2 regions of the Streptomyces sp. NPDC006872 genome follow, and region 2 is predicted to be linked to the other one. Evidence: riboswitches for the same ligand, from Rfam matches in the RefSeq annotation. Region 2 holds a riboswitch; the other holds the start of a gene.

Region 1 (4,746 bases), on a different contig from region 2:
CCGGAACGCCTCCGTCGCCCATGCGAGGTAGGCGGGGTGGTCGGCGGCGCGCAGCGGCAGCGTCTCGCGCAGGGCGGGTTCGTCGACCTGGATGACCGAGGTCCCGGCGGCCTCGAGGTCGTTCACCTCGTCGCGCAGGGCGAGGGCGACCTGGCGGGCGGTGTCGCCGAGGGGCTGGTCGTCGCGGACGAAGGACCAGGCGAGCATGGTGACCGGGCCGGTGAGCATGCCCTTGACCGGGCGTGAGGTGAGGGACTGGGCGTAGGTCGTCCAGCGCACGGTGATCGGCTCGGGGCGGGAGACGTCGCCGGCCAGGATCGGCGGGCGGACGTAACGGGTGCCGTAGGACTGCACCCAGCCGTGCCGGGTGGCGAGGTAGCCGGTGAGCTGTTCGGCGAAGTACTGGACCATGTCGTTGCGTTCGGCCTCGCCGTGCACCAGGACGTCCAGGCCGGTCTTCTCCTGGAAGGCGATCACCTCCTGGATCTCGGCCCTGATCCGCTCCTCGTAGCCGGCCGTGTCGATCCGGCCGGCCCGCAAGTCCGCGCGGGCGGTGCGCAGTTCGCCGGTCTGCGGGAAGGAGCCGATGGTGGTGGTCGGCAGGAGCGGCAGGCCGAGGTGGGTGCGCTGGGCCGCGGCCCGTTCGGCGTAGGGCTGGGAGCGGCGGGCGTCGGCATCGGTGACGGCCTCGGCGCGGGCCCGGACGGCAGGGTCGCGGGTGACGGGGGAGTTCATCCGGGAGGCCAGGTCGGACCGGTTCGCGGTCAGTTCCGCCGAGAGGGAACCGGTGCCGTGGGTCAGCCCCTTGGCGAGGGTGACGATCTCGGCGGTCTTCTGCCGGGCGAAGGCGAGCCAGCGCAGGATCTGCGGGTCGACGTCCCGTTCGGAGGCCGTGTCGAGGGGGACGTGCAGCAGGGAGCAGGAGGCGGCCACGTCGACCCGGTCGGCCAGGCCGAGCAGGGTGCCGAGCAGGGCGAGGGATTTCGACAGGTCGTTGATCCAGATGTTGCGGCCGTTGACGACACCGGCGATCAGACGCTTGCCCGGCAGCCCGCCCACGGCTGCCAGCGCGTCGAGATTGGCTGCGGCGGTGTCGGTGAAGTCCAGGGCGAGCCCGTCGACGGGCGCCTTGGCCAGGACCGGCAGGGCCTCGCCCAGCCGGTCGAAGTAGGAGGCGATCAGCAGTTTGGGCCGGTCGGTGAGGGCCCCGAGGTCGCGGTAGGCGCGGGCGGCGGCGTTCAGCTCGGCCGGGGTGCGGTCCTGGACGAGGGCGGGCTCGTCCAACTGCACCCACTCCGCGCCCGCCGCCCGCAGGTCGGCGAGGACCTCGGCGTACACCGGGAGCAGACGGTCCAGCAGGGTCAGCGGGTCGAAGTCCGCCGGCACGCCGGGGGCGGGCTTGGCCAGCAGCAGATAGGTGACCGGGCCGACCAGGACGGGACGGGCGGTGAGTCCGAGGGCCAGGGCCTCGCCCAACTCGGCGACCTGCTTGGTGGAGTCGGTCGTGAAGACCGTGTCCGGGCCCAACTCGGGGACGAGGTAGTGGTAGTTGGTGTCGAACCACTTGGTCATCTCCAGCGGCGCGACGTCCTGGGTACCGCGCGCCATGGCGAAGTAGCCGTCCAGGGCGTCCGCTTCGACGGCCGCCCGGTGGCGGTCGGGGATCGCGCCGACCATGACGGTGGTGTCCAGGACGTGGTCGTAGTACGAGAAGTCACCGGTGGGCACCTCGTGGATGCCGGCCTCGGCGATCTGCCGCCAGTTGCCGGCACGCAGTTCGGCGGCGGCGGTCCGGAGGGCGTCGGCGGTGATGCGGCCCTTCCAGTAGCCCTCGATGGCCTTCTTCAGTTCCCGGTTCGGGCCCTGGCGGGGGTAGCCGTACACGGTGGCCCGTGCTGCCGCGGCTGCGGGCTTGGTGGTCACGGAGATCTCCTTCGCGAGACGAATCCCTGAGATCCCGGCGACGGGACGCGAGCGCGAAGGGGTGACGAACCGGACGGCGACCGACTGCGCAGGGTACGGCGCAGTCGTCCGTCCGGTATGTACGCCGACCCGCCCACGAGGTCACCGGGATGTCCGCGCACGAGTGGTTCGTGTGCGGGCAGTTGGCAGGTCTTCGGACTCGCGGGCACGTCTTGGTCGTACGAAGTCGTACGAGACACCTACTGGCCGTCGCTTCCCAGGCCCTTCGTGGACCCAGTGCGTATGACGGCGGTCGTTCCCGCTCACCGCTGCGGGGCAGTCCCGGATTCCCACCGGGTTCCCTCTTGCGACGCATCCCGCCTGGCGGACGGGGCGAACCAGCTGCACCAGCCACCGTACGGCGGCCTTCAGGGATGCGGCCCATGGTGTCCGGCATTCGGATGGTGGGGTGAGCCACATGGCGGACGTGTGTGGAACGGCCCGGGGGAGGGAAGCGCCCCCCCGCGCCTCCCCGAGGCTGGAGCCCTGTCACGCCCCCTGCAGGCTCGCCGCCAGGCGGACGGCTGCGTCGACCCGCGTGTCCAGCACCGGTGACGCATCAGGCCAGCCCGCGTACCGCACGCACAGCTCCTGGCGACCGATCTCCACCGATTCCACGCCCTGCGGCAGATCCAGTCGGTGTATCTCCCGGCGGCGCAGTCGGGCCGGCGGCCGCTCCTCGGCGAGACGGACCAGGATCGCCGTGTACCAGCTGTTTCCCCCCTCGAGGCCTTCGTCGACGATCAAGCAGGCGATGCCCACTTCGACACCGTCCCGGTGCACCACGGCCAGCACTTCGCCGCGGAAGAGCGGGCTCGCCGGCAGCTTCCACTCCTCCCCGTCGGCGGTGAGCGCGGCCAAGTCGATCTCGCAACGTCCTCCGTTGCGGCCCGCCCACGCGGCCAGCATCGCGCGGCTGCGCGCCTGCCGCTCCGCGTCACGCCGTACCTCGGCCAACGTCATGGCGGAGAGCGCGACCCCGAGCACGACCGTGAAAGCCACAACGAGCAGGATCACCTGCCACGGGAATCCCCAGATGAGCCCGCCGACGAGGAGGATCGCCGACCCGCCTCCCGCGATGACCGCACCCATGATGAGAGCTTCCCGCTCATCGTCCATAAGGGGCATGTACCTCAGTAGACCACCGGTTGCCGCCAATTGCCCTACCCGGTCAGTAAAGTGGCCACGACACACCAGTAGTTGACGGTACGTCAGAGCTTCCGCAACATCCACAACGGACAGCAGACGACAGTCCAGCTCCACACGCCCTGGGCGTCCCTGCTGTTCGTCCTGGCCGCCGTCACAGCGTTCCCCGCCCACCCCGGACTGCTCGGACGCGGCCGGCTCCCGCCCGACTTCGAGAGGCGATGCGCCGATCTGGGCCGCCCCTGCCGCCCGGCAGTCGGGCTCCTGCTGAACCGCGGCCGCTAGAACGGCGTTCCGCGGGTGCCGGTCCGGCTCTCAGTTGGTTCCGGGCTGGATGAGCTTGTAGAAGAGGCGGGCGCCGGCCCGTTGGGCGGACTGGCGCAGCCGCACCGGGAGCGGCCGGGCAGATGCCCGCCTGGGCGGGTTCGTGGCCAGGCGGGGGAAGAGGGCTTCGGCGTTGGTGCGGTTGACGGCTGCGAGGGTGCGGGGGTCCACGCCGCTGTCCAGTCCGTTGGCGAAGTACTGGGAGGCGGGGGCGGGGGCGAAGGGCCAGTCGCTGCCGAACAGGACGTGTCCGGGGCGGGTGAAGGCGAGCAGGGTGGGCAGGGCGGCGGGGCTGGCGGAGAGGGCGGTGTCGTAGTAGAAGCCGCGCAGGTCGTCCAGGGTGTCGAGAGGGCTGCGTCCGGTGTCGGCGGCGATGGCGACGGCCATGCGGTGGGAGGCGTAGGGGACGAAGCCGCCGGCGTGGCTGAGGACGAAGCGGATGTTCGGGTAGCGGCGCGGGATGCCGTTGCGGACGAGGAGGTAGGCGGCGCGGGTGGTGTCGAGGAGGAAGTCGGCGGCGAACGGGGGGATTCCGTCGACGGCGGGTGCGGGGAGTTCGGCGGGGTGGACGAAGACGACGGCGCCGTGCTCGTCGAGCACTCGCCACAGTGAGTCCTGGCCCTCGGCGCCCAGGTAGACGCCCTGGTTGTTGGCGAGCAGGGTGACCCCGTCCGCCCCGAGTTCGGTGAGGGCCCGCTCCGCCTCCTGCGCCGACGCGTGGATGTCGGGCATGGGCAGTGTGGCGAACCACCCGAAGCGGTCGGGGTGTTCGGCGGCGACGGACGCCGAGTGGTCGTTGAGCCGTCGGGCCAGACCGGCGGCCTCGCCGGGGTGGGTGAGGAAGCCGGCGCCCGGGGTGGAGACGGAGAGGATCGCCGTCTCGGCCCGCAGCAGGTCCATCAGCTCCAGGGCCGCCTCGGGGCTCCAGTCGGGCAGGGCGCGGCCGCCCGCTTCGGCGATGCCGGCCTTGGCGAGGACGTCGCGGTAGAAGGACGGGATGACGTGCTGGTGGACGTCGATCCGGCGGGGTGCGGTGTTCATGAGGAGGTCTCTCGGCTTTCTGGGGTGAGCAGGTCGAGGCGACGTCGATCCAGTCGTTCCGGCCGCCGGCCACGCCGCGTGCCGCAGGTTCAACGAGTGGCGTCGGATGCGGGTGTCGACGCGGCGACGGGGTGGTGCGGCCGGGCCCTTCCTTCTGTCTTCCGTGTGTCTTCCGTGCCGACTCTTGACCGTCTCCGGCAGCCGGATTAGCGTAGCGAACATTCCAATTGTAGTAAACGCTACAACAACGAGCCGATGGAAGACAGCGAGGTG
Region 2 (4,746 bases):
CGTGCACCGAATGTGCGCGAGCCTGTGCGCTGCGGGCGAGCCACGTGGACCCGGACGGGACCGAACGAGACGAACTCGTGCGACGCAAGGGCATCATGTGCGCGGAGGTGTGCGACGCGACCTGCCGGGTGCTGTCCGAGGACAGCCGGATGGACGAGGCCGGCATCCGCGCCCAACTGGAGTGGTGCCGGACCGTCTGCCTGGAGTGCGCCCACGCCTTCGACAAGCACCCGGGAGCCGAGGAGGGCGCGGCCGCCTGCCGCGCCTGCGCCGCGACCTGCACGGACTTCATCGGCACGCTGGTCTGAGACCGCGCGCAGACGCCCTCACCGCAAACGCCCTCACCGCGGGCGCCTCACAGGGGGCGGCCCATCCGTACGTTCCAGCGCCCCGACCGGCCGCTGAGCTCCACGGCCGTCAGCGGCGGGACGTCGGTGCGCCAGAACGCCGACTCCGGCGCTCCCAGCGCCCGCACCACCGCGGCCCGGACGACCTCGGGCTCGGCGACGGCCACGGTCCGCCCCGGCTGCAGTGCGGCCGTGTCCAGCCAGGCGGCCACCCGTTCGCACACCGCCCGCACCGACTCCCCGCCGTGCGGCGCGGCCGCCGGGTCCGTGAGCCACGCGGCCAGCGCGTCCGGCTCCCGAGCCCCCACGTCCGCCAGTGCCTCGCCCCGCCAGCGGCCCGCGTCCAGCGCCGCCAGCCCGGGCGCGTCCACGGCGTCGAGGCCCAGTGCGGCGGCCGTCTCGCGGCAGCGCACGGTGGGGGACGTCCAGACGCGCTCGGCCGTCGGCAGCGTCCCGGCGGCCGCCCGGGCCTGCCGCAGCCCGACGTCGTCGAGCGGACCGCCGTCGTCGAACCGCGCCTCGCGCAGGGCGGCCGTGAGTGCGGGGGAGACCAGGACCAGCCTGCTCGTCATGCGAGGCCTTTCTCTCGTGCTCGGTACCCGGGCGGGCAGTCGCGGGCGTCGGTCGGCCGCGTCACGGATGTGACTGTGCGGGTCGTCGAGCAGTCGTACGGCCGAGGCCGAGGCCCCGAGGTCGAGGCCGTGGACAGCCGCTGGTCCGTCGCGGCCCGGTGCCCGACCTCCTCGCGAAGGCGCACGCCGTCCTCGTCGAACAGGCCGCTCTGGACGGCGAGTCGGTGCCACTGCTCGTCGGCCTCGTCGACCTCAACGGGTCGGTCCGCCGGTGCGGCGACCGTCGCGGAAGCCGCTGCCGAGGCGATCCGGTGCCGGGCGGCGCGGGTCGGCGGCACGTTCTCGACCTGCGGGTGCTCGGCGGTCTCCAGCCCGGTGCGTCCGAGCGGCGCCCTCGGTTCCTCACCCGTCATGGGAGGTCATCCTGCCGGACGGGCCGGCGGTCCCGCTCCCGTACCCCGTCCATGCGCCCTTGGCCGGAACTGCACTTTCGCGGTACGGTCCTCGACGAAATCGACATCGACGACGGACAAGCGGAAGCCGGTGGAAGCCCGGCACGGTCGCGCCACTGTGTGCCGGGCCCCCATCTCAGGTGCGGGCCGGGTGAGTCAGACCCGCACCGTCGTCCTGTGCACCACCGAGCCGGGACGCGAGTTCCCCCAGGAGGTCCTGCCATGGCGCAGTCCGCCGTCCAGCCGAGCGCTACCCCTACCGCCCTCCCCGAGAAGCTGCCGATCGGGGCGATCGTCCCGTGGGCGGTCTTCTTCGGCATCCTGATGCTGGTCCTGCTGTACTTCGTCGGCGCCGAACAGGGCGCCACGTCCGTGGTGTCCGGCGAGGGCGTCCACGAGTGGGTGCACGACGCCCGCCACCTGCTCGGCTTCCCCTGCCACTGACAGCGAAGAGGAAGCGCATCCGCTCATGAACTCCGCAACTGTCAGAAACCTCCTGGTCCGTGGCATGCTCGCGGGACTCGCCGCGGGCCTGGTGGCCCTCTTCGTCGCCTACTTCCTGGGCGAACCGCGCGTCGACGAGGCGATCGCCTTCGAGGAGGCGCACGCCCACGAGCACGGCGGCGAGGAACTCGTCAGCCGCACCCTGCAGTCCACCGCGGGCCTGTCCACCGGGGTCCTCGTCTACGGAGTCGCCTTCGGCGGCATCGCGGCCCTGGCGTACTGCTTCGCGCTCGGCCGGATCGGCCGCTTCGGGCCGCGCGCGAGCGCGCTGCTCCTGGCGGGCGCCGGGCTGGTCTCGGTGTACGTCGTCCCGTTCCTGAAGTACCCCGCCAACCCGCCGGCCGTCGGGGATCCCGACACGCTCAACCAGCGCACCACGCTGTACTTCCTGATGGTCGTGCTCAGTGTGCTGCTGGCGGTCGGCGCCGTCGTCCTGGGCAGGCGTCTCGCGCCGCGCCTGGGCAACTGGAACGCCACGCTGGCGGCGGGCGGGTTCTTCGTCCTCGTCGTGGGTCTGGCGTACGCCTTCCTGCCGTCGTTCAACGAGGCTCCGGCGGACTTCCCGGCCACCCTGCTGTGGCAGTACCGGCTTGCCGCCCTCGCCGTGCAGGCAGCCCTGTGGACCGCCTTCGGGCTGGTCTTCGGGGTGCTCGCGGAGCGCCTGCTGGCCCCCGAGGCCGCCAGGAAGCCGGCGGTGACGGCCCAGCCGACTCCGGTACCTCACTGATCACCGCACGGTCGAAGGGCCCCGGAGCGCTTCCGCTCCGGGGCCCTTCTGGCGTCGCGCTCCCCATTCCCAATTTCTGGAACACGTTCTACCGTGTGCGCCGTCAGGACCGTCCGGACACCGGCCTCGGGAAGCACCGTCCGGACACCGGCCTTGGGAAGCCAGGAGGCGCCGTGCACCTCGACCACACGCCCGAGCAGCTGCGGCTGCGCACCGAACTGCGCGCCTACTTCGCCGAGTTGGTGCCGGCCAACGCCTACGCCCGGCACATCGACCCGGTCGCCGCGAAACGCTTCTACCGCAAGACCATCCGCCGGCTCGGCGCGGACGGCTGGCTCGGCGTCGGCTGGCCGAAGGAGTACGGCGGCCGGGGCCTCACGCCCATCGAGCAGTTCGTCTTCTTCGACGAGGCCGCCCAGGCCGGCGTGCCGCTGCCGCTGATGGCGCTCAACACCGTGGGGCCGACGATCATGCGGTACGGCACGGACGAGCAGAAGGCGGACTTCCTGCCGAAGATCCTCGCCGGTGAGATCGACTTCGCCATCGGCTACAGCGAGCCCGACGCCGGCACCGACCTCGCCGCCCTCAAGACCCGTGCGGTACGCGACGGCGACGAGTACGTGGTCAACGGGCAGAAGATCTGGACGACCAACGGCGACACCGCGGACTGGGTCTGGCTCGCCGTGCGCACCGACCCCGAGGCCCCGCCGCACAAGGGCATCACCATGCTCCTGGTGCCGACCGCCGACCCCGGCTACTCCTGCACGGTCATCCGCACCCTCGCCTCGCACGACACCACCGCCAGCTACTACGAGAACGTCCGGGTCCCGGTCTCCCGGCGGGTCGGCCCCGAGAACCAGGGCTGGCGGCTGATCACCAACCAGCTCAACCACGAGCGCGTGACCCTCGCCGCGCACGGCACGATGGCCATCCGCGCCCTGCACGACGTGCAGCGCTGGGCGACGGAGACCAAGCTCGCCGACGGCCGCCGGGTCGTCGACCTGCCCTGGGTGCGCCGCCGGCTGGCCCAGACCCATGTGAAGCTCGACGCGCTCAAGCTGCTGAACTGGCAGATGGTCGGCGCCCTCCAGAACGGCACCCTCACCCCCCAGGACGCCTCCGCCGTCAAGGTCTACGGCTCCGAGGCCCGCCGGGACGCCTACGCCTGGCTGCTGGAGATCGTCGCGGCCCCCGGCGCACTCCAGGAGGGCTCCGCGGGCGCCGTGCTGCACGGCGAGCTCGAACGGGGCTACCGCTCCGCCGTGATCTTCACCTTCGGCGGCGGCAACAACGAGATCCAGCGGGAGATCATCTCGTGGATAGGGCTGGGGATGCCGCGGGTACGGCGTTAGCCTGCTTGTGACGAGGATTTACAGTTGGCTCCCTGCCGGTGACCCGCGGCTTATGTCCTGCTGGGGTGTCGTCAGTTCCTCATGGCGCTCAGGACGGCGGTGGCCATGCCTCGTTCACCGTGTTCGTTGGGTGGACGACGGCTGCCGGGCTGCTGGGCCGGAGAGGTTCGATCCAACGGGTGCCGGCAGGGGAACAGGCGTCGTGTCCGGCGGACGGGGCGTACGTGTCGACGTACGTCGCCCCGGCGGCCTGGGCGCGGTCGCCGAGCATGGTGTTGAGCTCCTGTTGCTTCTGGCGCAGGAACGTCACGTCGCCGGGGGCGAGGGGCAGTTCGCGGCCGCACTCGGTGCCTTCGGCGGGCAGGATCGCGGGGTAGCCGACGACGTAGACCCTGGCCCCGGGCGCGCGGCGGTCGATCTCGGCCAGAGCTCGGGTGACGCGGTCGCCCGTGGCGCGTATCTTCTGGGCCACTTCGTCGGTGTCGCCGGAGGTGTACTTCTTCTTGCAGGGCGCGTTGTCGGTGACGTCCGTGAGCCTGTCGGCCAGCTTGAAGAGCGATCCGGTGGCGACGCACTTGGTCATCATCGAGCTGAAGCCGATGTCGTTGCCGCCGATGCCGAGGGTGACCACCCTCGTGGAGGCGGAAAGCGCCGAGAGCTCGGCGGGGTTGGTGCCGTGGTCGGTGGACTGGGGGGTGGTGAGGTCGGTGATGGTGGCGCCGCTGCAGCTGACGTCGCGGAAGTCGGCCGCCTTGACACCGAGTTCCTTCGCGACGACGGACAGATAGTTGC

Evidence for each region. A riboswitch is a leader RNA that binds a small molecule or an ion and turns the genes downstream of it on or off. The one in region 2 is predicted to bind cobalamin.
Region 1: another riboswitch for cobalamin. It lies ahead of metE (5-methyltetrahydropteroyltriglutamate--homocysteine S-methyltransferase); the one in region 2 lies ahead of ABZ725_RS32405 (CbtB-domain containing protein).

Annotation. Positions count from the first base shown of each region.
Region 1 covers NZ_JBEYIL010000002.1:778,401-783,146, forward strand. The annotation lists gene metE (5-methyltetrahydropteroyltriglutamate--homocysteine S-methyltransferase) at 1-1,923, opposite strand, end outside; cobalamin riboswitch at 2,090-2,320, opposite strand; gene ABZ725_RS08480 (hypothetical protein) at 2,452-3,054, opposite strand; gene ABZ725_RS08485 (hypothetical protein) at 3,163-3,393, shown strand; gene ABZ725_RS08490 (amidohydrolase family protein) at 3,424-4,473, opposite strand.
Region 2 covers NZ_JBEYIL010000012.1:134,528-139,273, forward strand. The annotation lists gene ABZ725_RS32390 (ferredoxin) at 1-308, shown strand, start outside; gene ABZ725_RS32395 (histidine phosphatase family protein) at 356-919, opposite strand; gene ABZ725_RS32400 (hypothetical protein) at 916-1,332, opposite strand; cobalamin riboswitch at 1,401-1,558, shown strand; gene ABZ725_RS32405 (CbtB-domain containing protein) at 1,594-1,815, shown strand; gene ABZ725_RS32410 (CbtA family protein) at 1,841-2,602, shown strand; gene ABZ725_RS32415 (acyl-CoA dehydrogenase family protein) at 2,776-3,954, shown strand; gene ABZ725_RS32420 (SGNH/GDSL hydrolase family protein) at 4,043-4,746, opposite strand, start outside.